4 regions of the Pseudoalteromonas aquimarina genome follow, and region 3 is predicted to be linked to each of the others. Evidence: predicted binding sites of a transcription regulator. Region 3 holds the regulator's gene; each other region holds the start of a gene.
The links. The regulator LexA, encoded in region 3, represses DNA repair genes until DNA is damaged. The targets are predictions, from matches to a motif close to TACTGTATNNNNATACAGTA.
Positions count from the first base shown of each region.

Region 1: uvrD (DNA helicase II) is a predicted target of LexA. The motif match lies at 3,705-3,724, and genes of this name have one in related genera.
Region 2: AAEU29_RS02655 (LexA family protein) is a predicted target of LexA. The motif match lies at 2,458-2,477, and genes of this name have one in related genera.
Region 4: AAEU29_RS00990 (DUF4007 family protein) is a predicted target of LexA. The motif match lies at 2,003-2,022, and genes of this name have one in related genera.

Region 1 covers NZ_JBMMUG010000013.1:4,256-9,453, forward strand. The annotation lists gene AAEU29_RS20545 (tRNA(Met) cytidine acetyltransferase TmcA) at 1-1,465, opposite strand, end outside; gene uvrD (DNA helicase II) at 1,469-3,640, opposite strand; gene AAEU29_RS20555 (hypothetical protein) at 3,981-4,295, opposite strand; gene AAEU29_RS20560 (HAD-IA family hydrolase) at 4,431-5,129, opposite strand; gene xerC (tyrosine recombinase XerC) at 5,131-5,198, opposite strand, start outside.
Region 2 covers NZ_JBMMUG010000001.1:576,942-582,139, forward strand. The annotation lists gene AAEU29_RS02640 (hypothetical protein) at 1-114, shown strand, start outside; gene AAEU29_RS02645 (hypothetical protein) at 347-757, shown strand; gene AAEU29_RS02650 (Y-family DNA polymerase) at 781-2,037, opposite strand; gene AAEU29_RS02655 (LexA family protein) at 2,037-2,438, opposite strand; gene AAEU29_RS02660 (hypothetical protein) at 2,654-3,118, shown strand; gene AAEU29_RS02665 (substrate-binding periplasmic protein) at 3,149-3,946, opposite strand; gene AAEU29_RS02670 (AAA family ATPase) at 4,500-5,198, shown strand, end outside.
Region 3 covers NZ_JBMMUG010000005.1:203,113-208,310, forward strand. The annotation lists gene ctaD (cytochrome c oxidase subunit I) at 1-1,419, opposite strand, end outside; gene coxB (cytochrome c oxidase subunit II) at 1,419-2,549, opposite strand; gene lexA (transcriptional repressor LexA) at 2,891-3,508, opposite strand; gene plsB (glycerol-3-phosphate 1-O-acyltransferase PlsB) at 3,759-5,198, shown strand, end outside.
Region 4 covers NZ_JBMMUG010000001.1:220,103-225,300, forward strand. The annotation lists gene AAEU29_RS00985 (hypothetical protein) at 1-983, opposite strand, end outside; gene AAEU29_RS00990 (DUF4007 family protein) at 985-1,929, opposite strand; gene AAEU29_RS00995 (DEAD/DEAH box helicase) at 2,181-3,824, shown strand; gene AAEU29_RS01000 (ATP-binding protein) at 3,817-5,198, shown strand, end outside.

The DNA.
Region 1 (5,198 bases), on a different contig from region 3:
TGAGTAACTGGGTGCCTATGCTTTCGCCTTGGCAAAAAGGGTTAACGGCAATGCGAATAATACGGGCATAACGTTTTGCTAACAGGTGTTTATCACCAAGCAGTGTGGCAGTGGATTGTGCCAGTAGGTTGCCCTGAGGTCTTCGCAAGCCGGATATAATATCACTAGCTAAGGGGTCATCTATTTCGCCTTCTAAGGCAATCAGTGCAGCAGCTAATATAGTGCCATTTTGTTCAGCAACAAATAACTTTAGATTATTGCCATCGAGCATATGCCTTAAATCGTTCGCGCTAGTTTGATAATGCGCCATCACTAAAACAGCAAATACTTGCTTTAATAAAGATTCATTATTTGCTAATTGCGGTTGTGTAATTTCGCAAAAATTAATTTGTTTTTTGTGATCAGGTGATGGCTCAGCAAAGTCGGCATTCAGTACAAGTGATTGATAAATTGTCTGTTCTAAAGGATCGTTTGAATTGTAGCGAATTGGGGCTGCTAACTCTTTCAGTTGGCAGTTACTGCGGGCTTTTTTCAGGTAAGGAATAAAGCGTAAATTAAACCCTCTACCAGTGCCTTCATAACCATGAAGTGTTGTTGCAAAGCCAAGCTTTATCGGTAAGTCGAGCGCTTTTTTTAATAAGCTTACAGGCAAGGTTGCCGCTTCATCAATTAATACCAGATCGTAGTTTGTCGCTTGGTTAAGCAATGCATCAGGTGCAATAAAATCAATCTTTACGTCATCATTAGTTAGTTGCTCGAAGTGTTTATATACAGTGGCAACAGTTTGCTTATGATGGGCACAAATTGCCACGCGCTTACCTTGTGAAACATAATTTGCGGCAAGCATGCCGAGTGTTGCAGATTTTCCTCTGCCTCTATCGGCGGTTAGTAAAAACGTGGCGCGGCGTTTAGTGATAAATTTGCTTAATTCAGCAACGAGATTTTGCTGCTCTTGATACTGAGTACTCTCAGTTGCAGCGTACATTGGGATTGTTGGCAGTGCATGGTGCTCTGAAACAATCAAAGTCTGCTCGCTGTTCTTAAGTAACGAAATTAACCGAGTTTGAAAAAGTGAAATAGGCTGATGCGGTTTATTAGCACTTTGAAAACGAGCAAACGCGGGATCAGCTTGCTTAGCGTAACTTTCAAAATTTGGCATTAGCAGTACCAGTAGGCCGCCTGCTTTTACCGTACCAGTCACGGTTGCTAGCTTATCTGGCATCAGCCCTGAATTTACGTCAAACACCACTGTGCTGTATTCTTGCCCTAATAACTGGTGATTATGTTCGGGCCAAAAATTAACGGAGGGGTGGTTACTCAGGGTTAATAAATCGGGGTAAACCGTTTTTAAGGTATTAACTTGTTGCCAACACCAATGCTCACTCCCTGACAAAACCAATAACTGACGATGCTTACTCGTTAGCAGCAACTGGTGTAATTGGTTAAGCCAGGTGTTAGTCAGCATAATTTACATCGCTTGTAATTTCGCATACATGGTAACTAACCACTTAGTACCATGTTCATCAAAGTTAACTTGAATACGCGCCTGTGGGCCCGTGCCTTCATAGTTTAGCACTGTACCTTCACCAAACTTACCGTGCATTACACGCTGGCCGAGTTTAAAGCCAGTATCGTTAAAGGTTTCTAAACTGATGGTATTGCTAAATCGGCCTGTGGTTTTAGGCTTAGTGATTTGTGTTTTAATTCGAATTTCATCTAGGCAATCTTCCGGTAACTCGCGAATAAAACGCGACGGGCTATGAAACTTTTCTTGCCCGTATAAACGGCGGCTTTCAGCGTGGCAAATATACAGTTTTTGCATCGCGCGTGTCATACCTACATAACACAGGCGGCGTTCTTCTTCTAAACGGCCGGTTTCTTCTTGGCTTTGTTGAGATGGGAACATGCCTTCTTCAACGCCTGCCATAAACACCAATGGGAACTCTAAGCCTTTGGCCGAGTGCAGAGTCATCATTTGTACTGCATCTTCGTGTTCGTCTGCTTGCCCCTCGCCTGATTCAAGCGCGGTATATGCTAAAAAGCCATCAAGCGGTGAGCTAAACTCTTCTTCATCTGGCAGTTCGTATTGGCTAGTAGCGTTAATTAATTCTTCTAAGTTTTCTACGCGTGCTTGGCCTTTTTCGCCTTTTTCTGCCATATACATCGCCATTAGGCCCGATGTTTGAATAGCGTATTTGGTTTGCTTATCTAGTGATTTATCGAGAATATTGTCTTCAATCTGATCGATCAGCTCAATAAATGAATTAACCGCATTGGCAGCACGACCCGCTAAATGCTTTTCTGCAAGTAAGGTTTTTGCTGCATACCACAGTGGTAATGATTCGCTACGTGCACAATCACGAATCAGACTTAATGTGCGATCGCCAATGCCACGCGTTGGGGTATTAATAATTCGCTCAAATGCCGCGTCATCATTGCGGTTATTTACAATGCGTAAGTAGCATAAGGCATCTTTGATTTCTTGACGTTCGAAGAAGCGCATACCGCCGTAAATTCGGTAAGGGATTCGCGGTGATTGAATATTTAATTCAGATTCCAGTACACGCGACTGGGCGTTGTTGCGGTATAAAATGGCGCAGTCTTGCAGTGCATTACCTTGTTCAAACCAAGCCTTAATTTTACTAACAATAAAACGGGCTTCGTCAAGTTCGTTATAAGCAGCGTACACGCCAATTTGTTCACCTTGATTGCCGTCAGTCCACAGCTCTTTACCCATACGCTCGGAGTTATTGGCGATTAAATGGTTTGCCGCCTTTAGAATATTACCTGTTGAGCGATAATTTTGTTCTAAGCGAATAGTTTGTGCATCAAAATCACTAATAAACTGTTTAATATTCTCGATACGTGCGCCACGCCAACCATAAATACTTTGGTCATCATCACCCACAATCATGATCTTGTTGCTTTTGCCAGCAATCAACTTTAACCATTGATATTGAATGGTGTTGGTATCTTGGAATTCATCTACCAACATATGTGGAAAACGCTGTTGGTAGTGTCGTAACAAGGTTGGTTGGTCGCGCAATAATTCGAAACAACGCAGTAGAATTTCGGCAAAATCCACTAAACCTGCACGGTCACATGCTTCTTGATAAGCGGTATAAATACGCAGCATCATTTGCTCGTTAGGGTCAAACGCTTGAATATGTTTAGGGCGTAAACCTTCGTCTTTTTTAGCGCCAATATACCAAGCCGCTTGTTTGGCTGGCCATTTCTTCTCATCAATGTTCATTGCTTTCATCAAGCGACGGATCATCCTGACCTGATCATCAGTATCGAGAATTTGAAATGATTCTGGCAAGTTTGCTTCTTTATGATGAGCGCGCAGAATACGATGGGATAAACCGTGGAAAGTACCAATCCACATGCCGCCAACTGACGCTTTAAGCGTTGTTTCAACACGGCTACGCATTTCTTTGGCTGCTTTGTTGGTAAAGGTTACCGCGAAAATGCTGTAAGGCGATGCATGCTCAACTTGCATTAACCAAGCAATTCGATGGACAAGTACGCGAGTTTTACCTGAGCCTGCGCCTGCCAGCACCAGCATATTTTGTAGCGGGGCGGCAACGGCTTCGCGTTGATTGTCATTTAAACCATCTAATAATTCAGAAACGTCCATCGAAGTTAACTCTTTACCAAAATTGGCAAAAGTATAACAGGAGTTGATTTAATACCAAATAGAATACTGTTTTTATAAACAGGGGTTATTTTGTTTCTTTGAATTCTTTATCTATCTTGTTAAGAAGCGAAACCCGATCATTTAAATAAGTGCGAACAAACTTAATGCGCTCTTCTTCGGGTAAAGTAGCTACTACCTTTTCAGTGTGCTTCATATGAAGCCATTCACGAACTATGCAAATAATGCTTTCACCGCTAAATAGAACAAGCATTAAAAATACGAAGCCAAAAACCCATAAAAATGTGTCTATACTATGCCCTTTAGTTGTCTATATCAGATATTAGTTTGCCAATTCTGAAAACAAACGCTTCTCCCGTAGTGTCTGACGCTCATAGGTTGAGAAAATTAAAATGCTGTCATCACTTGTTGTTAATCTCACCGAAATTTCTACAGTAAAGAAAAGGGCGTACGGAGTTACTTCTAGTTTACCTAGCTCACCTAAGTTACAACTTAAGAATACGTTTTTACCAAATGCAAATGGATTAAAGTTGGTATCTTGCAGTTGGCCATCAACATAGAGTTTTAAACCGCCAAACCAGTGGTTAGTAATACGAATCTCGTGTTGCGCTAATTGAAATTTCCATTCTGAGTACATAGTTACGTTTTCCTAATTGAACTACTTTGTTTGTTGGCTAATTTACTGAATTCTTAGAAAATGAATTAGGGAAAATGATAAACGGCAATTCAACCTGCTGTAAGGAAAGAATATGGACCTTACAGCAGATAGTGGTTAGATAAAGGCTTCTAAATCAAATATATCGGATATGTCTAAGTGAGCTAACCCATTGTAACGGTAGGGCACAAAAGCATTTTCTAGCCAAACACTATAGCAGCCAGCGTTGTTAGCACCTTGTACATCTGAATCAAGGCTATCACCCACATGCAAAATCTCGTTGAGATTTACACCTAATTGCTTGCAGGCCAAATCAAACATATCGCTTGCTGGTTTTGCGTTGCCATGAGGCCCTGCTTGAAGTACTAAATCGAAGCTATCTTTCAAATTAAATTGGCTTACATCGACATTACCATTGGTAATGGCAATCACTTTATATTTTTTACGAAGTGCTGCGAGTAAATCGATTACTTCAGATGCTACCTCAATATCGCTGCGTGCTTTGGCAAATGCGTTATAGGCTTGCTCTGCATGGAAAGCGACATTTTCGACCTTTAGTGTTTCTAAACCCCAAAGTAACGCCTTTTGACGCCATAAGGTTACATCATTAATAATCTCAGGGTGTTCTAGCGCATAGCCATTTCGGCAAGTGCGCCAAAAGTCGCCGTTTTGCGCCGCCCATTCAGGAATTGCAGCAAGGTAATCTTGCTGTGCTTTTATGGCGTTTTTAATGATAGGGCGGTTGTCGTAAAGGGTATCGTCTAAATCAAAACTAATCACCTTTACGGCAGAAATCGCTCGGTTAAATCGTATCATATTACTTCTTTTTGGCCCTTGGATGCGTATTGTCGTATACCTTTGCAAGGTGTTGAAAATCTAAGTGCG
Region 2 (5,198 bases), on a different contig from region 3:
GTTTCAAATACCCGTTTAACATTTGAAGTTCCTAATAATGCTGCAGGGCTTCAGTTTTATATTGAAAACAATGCGTTAAAGAGTAACATTATTCGTGTTACAAGCTACAAATAGGCTTATTGTTTTCATTCTTGTCTTTTACTTGCTCTTAAATAGTTTAATTACTTAAGTGACTACGCATTTTACAGATTAGTAAGTAGCACGATTCATGTTTGATTAAAGCTAAATGGTTTATTTTTAGTTCAAAATAAACAAATGTTAATTAATTTAGGTTAACTTTGTTTTTATTTTATTGCTGCACAGCCTATTTTTAAAGGCTTTGTGTTTTTGTAAAGGGGTATAACAGGTGTTATTTTATAAGCGTTTTTATTTTATGTTTTGCTGTTTATTAATTGTTTTATTTGGGTGTAAATCTACAACTTCTCCTACGCTCACTGTGTCTGGACTGGCTTTTTATAATGATGCAAACAGCACTATTGAAAATATTAAATTAACTGTTGTTGAATCGGCCAAAATGGTTAGCTGTAATTTAGTTGAGCCGCAAAGCTATTGTGGTACTGGCTTTCCACAAGCGCGTTATCAAGGTGCAGATTTAGTCTTAAGTTGGCAAACATCTCAAGGCCAAATAATCACGCGACCAGTACTTTTAAAACAACCTCAGAAATTCGACGCCTCTAAGCGCTATGCTGCTGTTATTAAATTTACAGACCCCACTAATTTTGAAGCGTTCTTCACAGTTAACCCAAGGCCTTTTTAAACGCTTTTTTTATACCTCATTTATTAGCATTTTATTCTCGGAATATCTGACCAACGAGTAGTGTATTTGGGAGATAAAAATGCGCGTCGCATATGCCAAAAAGCGCTTTGTTTTTCGCTTGCAAGCTTAAGCGCGTCGTTACCAAAGCGTTGGTTAATAGTATCTAAGCATTGCATTAGTTCAGGTTTATCTTGAGAGTGATTAAATAAGTCACCTTGGCGATACATTTCGTCTTCTAACTCAATTGCCCCAATACCGCATTTTTGAAAGCGCACATTCGAGCTATAAATTTTTAAAAATATTTTTTTTACAGCATTAGCAAATACCGTGACGTCGTTAGATGCTACGGGAAACTCATAAATAAATGTGCGTTTATAGTAATGCTCTTCAAAGGGAGAGCTATGGGCAAAAATAACAATGCGTTTCGCCAAAGAGCCTTGTTTTCTAAGTTTTCGTGCCACAATATTACAATGTGCCGCAAAGGCAGCGCGTAACGAATGTGCATCGCTAATGCGTTCGCCAAAGGAGCGAGTAGAGTAGACCTCTTTCTTTTTTTGCTTCACATCATCCCACGATAAGCAAGATGTACCATTTAACTCATTAATGGTTCGCTCAAGTACAACACTAAACTGCTTACGCATTAATTTTGCGGGTTGATTTGCTAAATCAAGTGCACTGTGAATATTCATGAGTTTTAGCTTTTTACTAATACGACGCCCAACCCCCCACACATCTTCTACAGCCATTAATTTTAAAATATGCTTACGGGAGGCCTCATTGTTTATTACTGCCACACCATCAAATCCAGGTAATTTTTTTGCTGCATGATTAGCAGCTTTAGCAAGGGTTGCTGTCGGGCCAAAACCTACACCTACGGGGATTTTAGTTTTACGCCATACTGCTTTACGAATGGTATGGCCATACTCATGCCAGTCATTAATTAGATTGTTAAAGCCATTAAAATTTAAAAATGATTCATCAATTGAGTAAATATATTGGTTATCACTAAATCGACTAATTTCGTTCATCATGCGAGCACTTAAATCAGCATAGAGCTCATAATTAGAGGAACGTACAATAACGTTATGTTTTTCAAGTAACTCTTTGACTTTGAAATACGGTTCAAACTTCGGAATATTCAGCTTTTTTGCAATAGGGCAAACAGCACAAATGCAGCCATCGTTGTTAGTTAACACAACAACAGGGCGATTTCGGATGGTTGGGTCAAAGACCTTTTCGGCGCTGGCGTAAAACGATACAGCATCTACAAGTGCAAACATTAAAACAAGGCCTTACGCGCGCGATGTAACCGTACCGATGTACTTACTACACCTTCGTATTGAAATGTATCGCCTTTATTAACCAAGATTGGCGGGTAGTGGGGAGAGCTCGATATCAGCATACCACGTTGTTTATCAAAAATTTTACAGGTGAACACACCATTAAAATTAGCCACGATCACATCACCTTGGTGCGGCTCAAGTGCGCGATCCACAATTAAAATATCGCCATCAAAAATACCGCAACCAATCATAGAGTCACCCGTTGCTACGCCAACAAAAGTGGCGTTAGGGTGTTGTATAAGCAGTTCATCAAGAGATAATCCAAGCTCTTGATATTCGGCAGCAGGGGACTCAAACCCAGTTATGCCTGCCTCAATTTTTATTGGTACAACTTTCACAAATAAGTAAATATTAAATAACTGTATAAATATACAGCTTAGTGCAAATCATCAAAATTAGGTAGTGTCGGTTTGTTCACCTGTAAAAGTTTTTAACACCCAAATGTGTAAAGTATGACAACTCAATAAGTTACAAATTACAGCAACGAAAAATAAAACTGGCCTAAAAGTTGATAAATAATTTTTGAAACAATGAACTATGTTAGGAAAACAGCATGTTGTTATATAACACACTTAAAAGGGACGTAAATTTAACAAATGGTACTGACATTAAAGAAGATACTCGTCCTAAAACAGGCAAAGAAATGCCGATGGCTGACAATTCGGCAACATTTTCTGAGCAATTAAGTACTGAGATGCCAAAACAAACAGCGTCACACACAGCGAGGCAGTATCAACAAAAAAGCGTTTATGAAGCCGACAAAAACGCGAGCTTTCTAGCAAAAATGCAAGAAGCTATATTAATGCAACGGCTAGGTGTGGATCTTGAAAAGATAAAGCAACTTAAAGAGAAAATTGAAGAGATTGAAGCACAGCTGAACTCCGGTGATATAAGCCAAAAAGATGCGAATAAACACATTGCAGCTTTAGAAAAAATGATTGCTGAAGAGTATCAAAAAGGCCAAGAACGAAGCCAGCTCATGGCACAAAAACAAGACATAGTTGAAGAATTTGAATAGTACTTGAAACTATCAGTTATTGGCGAAAATTTAAAAGTTATTAGCCGAATACCAAGACTCAGTATGATACTTTTTTAAAATGTCATTGAGCTTGCCACTAGCTTGCAAGCTGTTAATACCATCGTCAAAAAGAGTAATTACATCATGTGAAATCTGTGCGTTAAAACCAAGATAAAGTGGCGTAAGCGAACCTTCAGTAGTTACTCTAACAACATCATGGATATGTAAACGTGAAAGTTGGTAATCTAAGTTAAAGCGAGAATCTAATAAAAAATCGATGCGACCTTTTTGTAATAGCTTAATATTGCGCTTTAAAGGTGCGTTACCAGTGGAATAATACAAATTATTTGGGTACTCAGCAAAAAGCTTATCTAAAGTATCACCATATTCGTAACCTTTAATTAAACCAATCCGATTATGTTTGCGAAATATGGCTGGCAATATTTTTGAGTCTGGTTCATTTATTAAACGCTTAGCTGTATCGTTAAGAGCATAAAAATCATTGTACCAGCCACCAAATATTTCATGTGATTGTTGTAAATTAAACTCTTTAACATGTTGCTGTGTTAGCGCAAGTACAATATCAATTTCGCCGTGATCTGCCATTTTTAATGCACGCGATAATGGAATGATTTTAATATCGAGTAATAAATGATTGCTCAGTGCAATTTCATTCATAACTTCAATAAGAATGCCCGGTGAACTTGCATTGTCACAAATAAATGGGCACCAATAGTCTGAAGCTACTTTTAGTGTTTTTGCATTTAAGGAAATACTGGCAAGAAAAAGTGTTATATAAAACACAAAACGAATATGCAGTTTAAACATAAAAAATATTAACTAGACCAGTATCTAATTGAAATTTAAAGAATGATGCGTAATTTACCTAAAATTGGTAAGGTTCACCAGAAAATATTTAAAGCTATTATAAAAACTAAGTAAATAGTTATTGACAAGTATAATAAAGCACATGCTAAGTGATTAGATATAAATACAATTGATATCTCATAATGTATATTATGTTAAATAAGGTGTGTTTATATAATTTGTTAGTTTCGCCCTCCAATTTTCACTGCTTGAACGCACTTTTCAGCACATTAATTTAATAATATGGATTGAAAAATACAGTTTTGATGCGCGAGTGAATTTTGCAAGCTATAGTAAGTGACACTTTCTAGTGATTGTAATCAAACTAGATACCTGTATATTAAGTTCGATAACAACCTTTTAAGAGATTTAAAACATTCACGTTACCGTTAAAAGTTAATGGTATCTCTTAAATAAAAAACAAACTTATTAGATTTAGCAAATTACGTTCTCAGCAGTTAACTTCGAGAACTATAAACGTGTAAATCTAACCAATGGAAAATAGCAAAACATAATGAATCAAGCGCTTGACCAAATCATCCAACAATTAAATTCAGTCATTTTAGGCAAACAACAGCAGATTAAACTCTCCTTATGTTGTTTACTTGCAAAGGGTCACCTATTAATTGAAGACTTACCGGGCATGGGTAAAACATCCCTTGCACATGCACTGTCAAATATCTTAGGGCTTGATTATCAACGGGTGCAATTTACGAGCGACCTTTTACCCTCGGATATCACAGGTAGCACCATTTTTGATCCAAATAAACAAACGTTTCACTTTCACCCTGGACCACTTTTTAATCAAGTAGTGTTAGCCGATGAAATTAACCGTGCAGGACCAAAAACACAAAGCGCATTACTTGAAGCAATGGAAGAACAGCAAGTGAGTATCGATGGTAAAAGTCATCCTTTACCGACTCCTTTTTTTGTTATTGCAACACAAAACCCAATGCATCAGGCCGGTACATTCCCATTACCTGAATCACAGCTTGACCGTTTTTTGATGCGAATTGGTTTGGGTTATCCAGATAAAGAATCAGAAAAAGCGATTTTGTTAGGTGAAATTAGTGCCGCAGCTAAAAAAGTCAGTGCACTGTTAACCCCAGCGAACTTAGTCGAAATGCAGTCTTTGGTTAATGATGTTGTGCTTTCAAATGTGGTTGTTGAGTACATACTAGATTTAGTCAATGAGACTCGAGATAGTCAAGAT
Region 3 (5,198 bases):
GCCAAATGCAAAACCACCAATACTTATTAGTGCATTAAAATCAGCAAATTGAAGCGCATAGTCTGGAATACGACGAGGCATACCAGCTAATCCAACAAAGTGCATTGGGAAGAACAAGATATTTACACTAATTAATGATAGCCAGAAGTGCGTTTTCGCAAGCCCTATGTGATACATATTGCCTGTCCATTTCGGCAGCCAATAATATGCTCCGGCCATAATCGAGAACACAGCACCAGTAACAAGTACATAATGGAAATGCGCTACCACAAAATAGGTATCATGATATTGGAAGTCCACAGGAGTAATTGCCAACATCAAGCCGGAAAAACCACCTAAGGTGAATAACACAATAAACGCGATGGAAAAGAGCATTGGCACTTCAAAGCTAATTGAACCTCGCCACATAGTAGCGACCCAGTTAAATACTTTTACCCCTGTAGGTACCGAAATCAACATGGTGCTGTACATAAAGAACAGCTCACCTGCAAGCGGCATCCCCGTAGTAAACATATGATGCGCCCACACAATGAACGATAAAAACGCAATAGATGCAGTGGCATAAACCATCGACGCATAGCCAAACAGTTTTTTCCGCGAGAATGTTGGAATAATTGTGGAGATGACACCAAATGCCGGCAAAATCATAATGTACACTTCAGGGTGACCGAAGAACCAGAAAATATGCTGGAACATTACCGGATCACCGCCACCAGCCGCATTAAAGAAGTCAGTGCCAAAATATTTATCAGTCAATACCATAGTCACTGCCCCTGCCAAAACAGGCATTACAGCAATTAATAAAAACGCCGTAATTAACCATGTCCATACAAACAGTGGCAGTTTCATATAGGTCATACCTGGAGCACGCATATTAACGATGGTTACAATCACATTGATTGCCCCCATAATCGAGCTAATACCCATTATGTGAACCGCAAAAACAAATAGCGCAGTGTTGTCATTACTATAAGTAGTTGAAAGAGGTGCGTAAAAAGTCCAACCAAATGCAGGACCGCCGCCTTCCATAAAAAGCGACATTAACAGAATAAAAAATGCAAAAGGCAGTATCCAAAAACTCCAGTTATTCATTCTTGGTAAAGCCATGTCTGGCGCACCAATCATCATTGGGATCATCCAGTTTGCAAGCCCTGTAAATGCAGGCATTACGGCACCAAAAACCATAATTAAACCATGCACAGTTGTCATTTGATTAAAAAAGTGAGGTTCTACAAATTGCAATCCAGGCTGGAATAATTCAGCGCGGATCACTAGCGCCATTGCGCCACCAGTCAAAAACATCAGCAGTGCAAATAATAAATAAAGCGTGCCAATATCTTTGTGGTTTGTCGTAAATAACCAACGTTTGATGCCTGTTGGGGCATGATGGTGATGATGAGATTCAGCTATTGTTGTCATTATTGTGCTTCTCCCATAGATTCTTGAATATCACTAGGTTGAACTAAATCACCTGTATTGTTACCCCAAGCATTTCTCTCAAACGTCACCACTGCTGCAATTTCTTTTAAAGACAACATTTTACTGTAGCCTTGCATCGCAGTTGCAGGTTTACCATGAACCACAATGCCGATATGCGCTTTAACATCGCCAAGTGCAATGGGGCTATCTTTGAGAGCTGGGAATACGCCTGGCAATCCCATACCTGTAGGTTGGTGACATGCAGCACAATTTGCCATGTAAACTTGTTCGCCAAGTGTCATTAACTCTTCTTTAGATAGAGTCAAATCAAGCGATGCTTTCTCAGCAGCTGCTGCTTGTGCTTTTTCTAGTTGCGCATTAACGAGCCATTGATCAAATTCAGCAGGCTCTTTTACTTCAACAACAACTGGCATAAAGCCATGGTCTTTACCGCACAGTTCAGCACATTGCCCACGATAGATACCGGTTTCATTAACACGTGTCCAAGCTTCATTGATAAAACCAGGATTGGCATCTTTTTTCACAGCAAATTCAGGCACCCACCAAGAGTGAATAACATCATCTGATGTCATTAAAAAACGTACCTTTTTGCCTTTTGGAATGATTAATGGCTTATCAACATCTAACAAATAGGTTTCTGTTTTTTCATCTTGATTGGTTATTTGCTCTCGAGGGGTTGATAACACCGAATAGAACGACACATCGTGGTCAAGGTATTCATAATGCCATTTCCATTGCGAGCCTGTGACTTTGATTGTCAGGTCCGCTTTGGTGGTGTCTTCCATTGCAATTAATGTTTTGGTGGCAGGAACCGCCATGGCAATCAAAATGACAAATGGAATTGCTGTCCACAAAATTTCAACTTTGGTACTTTCATGAAATTGGGCGGGAACAGCCCCTTTAGATTTACGGTGATGGATAATTGCCCAAAACATGATGGCAAATACGACTAATCCAATAACGCAACAGATATAAAATATGGTCATATGGAGCTCGTAAACATCACGGCTGATGTCCGTCACCCCAACAGGTAAGTTATATTGACTCGTCCCAACTGCTAAAAAAGGAAAGCTCAATAGTAACCATAAGGATAGTTTAACTAACCTCATGCTCGCTCCTTTGCTAATTATTATTATGTTGTTAGGAAATGGTCAGTGAAAGTTAATGTGATTTGATCACACGACGCACTACAGCATCACTCCATTTTCTTTATTATATTTTGTTTTCAAAGCCCGCACTTAAGCTCAAAGAAAACAAAGGTTACTACTAAGGTCTAGTAAACGATTAATTTTTACGCAAGTCAAATTTAAGATAAATTTTTTATAAATCTACAAGTTAGCGATATTTAAGTAAGGGGATTTGACACTAGAAATGTGTTGTTAAGAAGTGTTTGCTTAGTTTATAAGGCTAGTAACATTAGCGACTAGCCTTACTTATTAACTGTTTTTATTTACATCCAATCTGCGTTTCGAATAACGCCAACAGCTAATCCTTCAATATTAAAGTGATCGTGCTCTAAATCGACTTTGATGGTATCAAATGCTTCATTTTCAGCATGTAGTAACACATGCTTACCTGCTTTTTCAAAGCGCTTAACCGTTACATCTTCATCTACGCGCGCGACAACAACTTGCCCATTATTAGCAACAGGAGTTCGGTGAACAGCTAATAAATCACCATCCATAATGCCAATATCTTTCATACTCTCACCTTTAACGCGAAGTAAGAAATCAGCACATGGATTGAAAAGATTGGGATCCACTTGATAATGACTTTCAATATGTTCATGAGCCAAAATTGGTGAGCCCGCTGCTACTTGACCAATTAGCGGCAAACCTAGTTGCTCTGGCTCTTCCTCTTCAACTAAACGAATACCTCGACTCGCGCCAGGTACCATCTCAATCACCCCTTTTTTAGCAAGAGCCTTAAGATGTTCCTCTGCTGCATTGGCACTTTTAAATCCTAATGTAGAGGCAATTTCAGCACGCGTTGGGGGCATGCCGGTATCTTTAATAAATACTTTAACAAGCTCTAAAATTTGCGCTTGGCGTTTAGTTAATGGTCTCATTCACTGGTTTTCCATACAGTACAGGTAACTGTGAGTATATACAGTTGTTACTATTTCGCAACTTTTAATTCTTTGATAATTCGCGCTATGCTTAATAATTACATTTCTTTTAGAAACTTTTGTATAAGCAAGAAAATAATGCTTACAGTTGTACACTCAATTGCTTTATTTTTATTCTGGCATGACCAGTTATTTAATCTTTTTACGTTAACTGGTATGCTAGCGCCCCTTTTTGTTTTAGGTTGGTTATATGAATTTGGTTAGTACTCTGATTCAATGGTTCGCAAACGGTATGAACAAGCTTTTTGTGCGTTCTAAAATTGTACCGGAACACCCTTTGGACAATCTTGGTATTGATGTAAATAAGCCAACCGTTTATATCACTTTATTAAATTCGTTTGCTGATGCAGCAGTACTAAAAACCACTTGTAACAAGTTAGGACTACCTGACCCGCAAACTAATCAACAGATTGGCTCAAAACAAGTTCCTCGCTATATACCAATTCACCATCGCTCACCGCTTTTTGGTAAAGCGAAAAAAGAAAGCCCAGCACTTGCTATAAGCGAAGAAATTTTCAACGCATTAAAACAATCTGATGTTAATGATTTACAAGTTATTCCTGTGACTATCTTGTGGGGACGTAATCCTGGTAAAGAAAAACCCGGACTTGGTACTATTTTATCGAGCTCGCTAACTCCAAGCTGGCTACGCAAACTCTTTGTTGTCTTACTTTCTGGTCGCGACAATTTAATTCGTTTTAGTCGCCCTTTGCAGCTATCTGAGCTCTCAGGAAAAAAACAAAGCAGCGATTTACCGCATAAATTAATTCGCGTTGCTCGCGTACACTTTAAACGCCAAAAACTGGCAGCTCTTGGCCCTAAATTACCTTCACGTGATCAACTCTATCAAGGGCTACTTGCTTCTGCGTCAGTAAAAGCAGCGATAGAAGAAGAAGCAAAAAGTAAAAATATTTCAATCACTGAAGCACGTCATAATGCCATCAAGTTGGTAGATGAAATTGCCGCTAATTACAACGAATCAATGATTGGTGTCTCCGAGCGAATTCTTACTTGGCTTTGGACCAAGCTTTACAACGGGATTGAAGTTAATAATCCAGAGCGTATTCAAGAACTCACTGACAAAGGTCATGAAATTATCTATATGCCCTGCCATCGCAGCCATATGGATTACTTATTACTGACTTATGTCATTTATCATCAAGGCTATGTTCCACCGCATATTGCGGCTGGCATCAATTTAAGCTTTTGGCCTGCAGGCCCTATTTTCAGGCGCTGTGGAGCTTTCTTCTTACGTCGTTCATTTAAAGGCAACAAACTTTACTCATCGGTATTTCGTGAATACTTAAGCCAGCTGTTTATTAAAGGGTACGCCGTTAAGTTTTATACTGAAGGTGGCCGCAGCAGAACAGGTCGTTTACTGCCACCTAAAACCGGAATGCTGGCAATGACATTACAATCAATTTTGCGCGGTATCGATAGACCAATTTCAATTGTGCCTGTCTACATTGGCTACGAACACGTAATGGAAGTTAATACTTACTTAGGTGAGTTAGCTGGACAACAAAAGAAAAACGAATCTGTTTTGGGTGTTTTTAAAACACTAAGAAAGCTAAAGAATTACGGTAAAGGCAATGTTAATTTTGGCGAACCAATTAACATTAATCAGTAC
Region 4 (5,198 bases), on a different contig from region 3:
AAGCCAAACAAACTTCTTTCATTTTGAGAAAAACGTCTGCGAGAAACAGGGCCGAGCAATAAACTAACAACGGGATCAAGCGGAAGAGTATTTAAAAGTGCGTTTGCATTTCTCGCTTGATTAACAAAAGACTCGCTGACTACATTAACAAGAGATTTATGTTGTTCTGTTAATGCGTTCGAAACTTTTGCGTGTTTGGCAATTGAATCACCCACAAGAATAAGTGATTCATCAATGGATGGGTTAAAACTCAGGTCACGGTAACGACCCTGCACTTTTGCCCATTCTTGCTGAGTTTTACTGTCTTTATTTTTTGCGTAATCAGAAAATGCCTGATGTAAAAAGCCAATGATAACGACTGGACTTTTAGAGTTTTGTACAATATCTGCTAATGATTGGAATAGGTGCAGATCTTTGTTTGACCTTGATTGATAATCAAGTGCTTTACCCATTTCGTCGAGTAAAATGATCACACCGTCTTTATCAGTATTAGGTGTCGCAAGAAGTTTCTTAATTTCTTTTAAACAAGCTTCATCATCATATGAGCTAATAACGTCTTCATCAAATTCAACACTATAAGCTTTTAATAAGCTCACTAAAATACTATTGCTGGGTGCTTCTAAACCACACACATGTTTAATGGTTTGCCAACCATTTTTAATATTAAAGCGTGAATTAAAGTCAGTAATAATTGATTGCGAATTATCTAATTTTGCTTGAGCGTAATCACGCTCATTTGAGTGTTGGCTTAACAGACAACTTAAAAACAACGCAATAGTTGATTTACCTGAACCATAAGGGCCTGTAATAGTGTAGGCACGCTGGGTACTGCTTTGAAATTCACGGCTAATAGTATCAATTACGTTAACAGCGGTACCATGAACAATAAAATCATCAATAAAAGGTTTTAGATCTGACGTATCAACATCAATACGTGTTGAGCTTTTATAACGTTGGTTAATATTAATTAATAAGTCAGACATTTTATTGGCCATAATAGATATCTAAATACTTGTCAGATTGGTTTTCAGGTGATTGGTTAATGTTAACTTGTCGCAAGCCCAGAGAATCAACCCATGATATTTTACCAGCGCTAAACTCTTGTAATTCATCTAGTTTTTGACCTAAGCCTGACTCTGAAAGGCGAAATATACGACCAGGCGAGCAGGGCTTAGTTAATAGTGAATCAAAGTCAATTGTAGTGACATTAGAATCTACAGTTTCTAGCTTATAAAACTCAAGCAATGCATAGGCAAATATTTCAATAGGTAATTCCGGGCGTTCAGCAAGTGCGCTTACATAAAACCCAGCGCCATTGTCTTGTAATAAATTGAGTTCTGATAATGGGCTTGTAAAATGATCTTCATCAACCTTTATACTTGTTTTTGATTTAGCCAATTTTGCTTTTTTACAATAAGTATTTAAAAAACAGTCAATGTCTTTTTTAATTGTAGAAATGTTACCTACTTCAGATTGAATCAATTGAGTTGCAGCGCTATAACAGTCATCAACAAATTTTGACTTTTCGAAATGCTGAACATTTGCGTAATTAAAGAAGTAACGATATGCCGTTAAGTGCTTGTCATTGAAATTAAGCCAAAAATGTAAAAGCCAAATTGACCCAATTTTTTCAAGGTAAGGATCAGCACCAGGGCTGATACCGTCACCAAATAAGCGTTTACCTTGCGGGGTAATATGATGGACGTAAGAGTTTTGCTCGCGCGAAGCATTAATTACACAGCTTGATTCTGCCCAATACTGTATTGCTTTGACCATGTTTTTACCAACACCTAAACGTACGATCGATTCACGTATGCCTTCTTCGTCAGTACTAGTAAACTTACCTTTTAAATTCAAATGATTAACAGCTTTGTATAACCATCCATAGCGCAGGGGAAAGGTATCGTGCCCTGTAAATTTAGCTTTCATGCTTAAAACTACTCCTGGAGAACTTGTCCAACAGCAGTAATGTTATATGGAATTAAACCTAAGAGAAAGTGCTTTTTGTATATTTATACAGTTATTAAGCAAATAGTCTAATTTGATTGTTTTTTTGCATGCAATTGTGTAAATATATGTATTTAAAGATGATTATGGATAATTATTAGGTACTTCGGTTTAGTTTTAATTTCAATAATCGTTACTTGATTATGTGTTTGCATTATAAGTTAAGGGATTACATGTTAACTAATTTATTAAGCCATTTTTCAGAAGATGAATTGTTGAGCTTTTTACCTCAAAGCGCTATTAAATTTGCTATACGTTACTCTCAAGATGATGAGAATGAAAAAGGCTACAATTTAAAAAAACTTGCTGCAATTGTTGCAAACACAAAGCAAAGCGAGTTTATTTTTAACGCAAGTTTGCGTGAAAAATTAATCAGCAGATTAAGTTCAAATGACTTTATTGCTTTATTCCCTGAATTCAATTTAAGTGCTTCACAAGTAAAAGCTTCACATTTTGATGCTGCAATTAGTTGGGCAAATGTAAACATAGAAAAATTTGCTGAAAAAGTTGGTCTATCTGAGCTATTTGCACAAAACAACGCAACTCACAATGTGCTTGAAAGTATTTCATATATTGAACCAAATTATTCCCTTTACCCCTACCAACAAGACATAAGCCAACAGGTCCTTAAATCTCTAGAAGAAAAGAACAAAAGAGTGCTTATTCACTTACCTACAGGTGCTGGTAAAACACGTACAGCGATGAACATTGCATGTGAGCATTTACGAAAATCACCCAAGAATGTTGTTTTATGGCTAGCAGATCGTGAAGAGCTTTGTACACAAGCATTTGATGAGTTTAACAAAGCATGGCGTTCATTAGGTAACCGCCCGACATCAGCTTATGGGTTTTACTCGAATTCAAATGAAAGTCTAAGTGGCATTGATTCTGGTTTTGTTGTTGCTGGGTTACATAAGTTCTTAAGATTACGTAAATCAGAATCCAAACAGCTAAACATACTTTACAAAAAACTTAGGGAAGTAGTTACTTTAGTGATATTTGATGAAGCACACAAATCAATTGCACCAGAGTTTCAACAAGTCGTTGATGACTTTATTGAGCATGATGAATTTAACGCTGACCTCATTGGTTTAACAGCTACGCCGGGTCGACAATTTGGGGTAAATCGCCAAACTGAAGAAGACAAGCAACTTGCTGATTTTTACTTTAATAATAAAATTTCAATGAGGTTGTCAGGGTATTTATCACCCATTGACTATTTAGTCGAAAATGAATTTTTAGCAAAAGCAAACTTTAAATCTCTTAATTACGATCATTCAAATATTGCAGCATATGAGCTTGTTGATGCAGGAGGTACAGAGACATTAAAAGCACTAGCGAATAATTTTGAGCGAAATCAAAGAATTTTAAATACAGTTAAAGCTGAGTGTGACAAAGGATCACAAATTATTGTTTTTGCATGTAATGTTGAACATGGGATTAATATAGCAACAGCGCTGGCTTACATGGGAATAAAAGCCGCTTCTGTTGATAGCAAGTTTGATACATCAGATAGCCGCCGAGCTAAAATTGCGCAATACAAAGCAGGTGAATTACAAGTGCTTGTTAATTTCAATGTATTGACAGCGGGATTTGATGCACCGAAGACAAATGTAACCGTAATCGCAAAACCAATGAACTCGCTTGTGCAGTATTTACAAATGGCTGGACGAGCAATGCGCGGCTTTAAAAGCGGCGGTAATAAAGAATGTACAATTTATACAGTAATGGATGATATCCCAGAGTTCCAAAGTATTAATCTCGCGTTTGATTATTGGAATGGCATGTGGGCAGATGAGGAGCAAGAAAGTGAGTAACCGATTTTTAAGTGCAGAAACTGTTATCGAATCTTTACGTGATAATGGCTATAACAACACAGCGTATGCATTAGCCGAGTTAATAGATAATAGCTTACAAGCAAAAGCAACACGTGTTGAAGTCGGCTTTATCGAGCAGCAGCCAATAAATAAAAAAAATTACACGGTTACGGAAATCGCCCTTTGGGATAATGGCATTGGTATGTCGCCTGAAACTTTACGTAAGTCTATGCAGTTCGGTGGTGGCACGCATCGCAATGATAGTGAGGGTATGGGTAAATTCGGAATGGGATTACCTAATTCATCCATTTCTCAATGCAAACGCGTTGATGTATGGAGTTGGCAAAATGGTGGAGAAGCTTTTCATACCTTCCTTGATATTGAACAGATGAAAACAGGTGATTTAGAAGAAGTCCCTGAACCATGCAACAAACCGATACCAGAAAAGTTTGCAAAAGCATTTTTTCCTCAACGCCCTGAATCTGGCACCCTCGTCATTTGGTCAGAATTAGACAGACTTAGCTGGAAAACAGGCAAATCTATTTACAAGCATTGTGAACATTTAGTTGGCAGAATGTACCGCCATTTTATTGCTGAGGATAATATCAAAATTGATAGCCTCATATATCGTCATGATGGTGCCGAATCATTAAGTGTGTGGGAGCGTTTAAGTTTTAAAGCAAATGACCCGATGTACCTACTTAAAAACACTTCGTTACCAGAATTGCCTGGTAATTATAAAGATCAACCGTTTTTTGAATTGCAAGATGAAGAAGTCATATCAATCGAGTATTTAGATAAAAACGAAGTACCAAAGCGTGCAGATGTAAAAGTCACAACATCAATGGTTAAAAAAAGCATTGCAGACAAAATACTCAAAAACGAAACAGGTAAGCTTGGGGGAACAAAGTGGGGGAAACACTGTAGTAAAAACGTCGGTGTGTCTATTGTTCGTGCTAATCGCGAGTTAGTACTTCGTGATTCGTTCTTAACATCGGCACTTCGTGAAAGTAAAGGGCGATTTATTGGTATTGAGGTATCTTTCCCACCGGTATTAGATTCTGTTTTTGGTGTTACCAATAACAAACAAGATGCAGTAAAACTCATTCCTTATGACATGAAGTCGATTAGTACGCAGGCAGGCTTCGATACTGAACAAGAGTACCTTCGTGACCTTGAAGAAAACTCAGATTCACTTTTACAAGTATTAAAAGTTGTATCTGTCATAAAGAAACAAATAACCGCGTTAACGAAATCACTGGAAACCATAAATGTTGAGGGTAAAGGTGTAAAGCTAGATCCCGGTCAGCAAAAGCCTTCGGAAAGTGCAGCAACTAAAGCGACAGTGGGATCGCAGCATAGAGCTAAAACAGG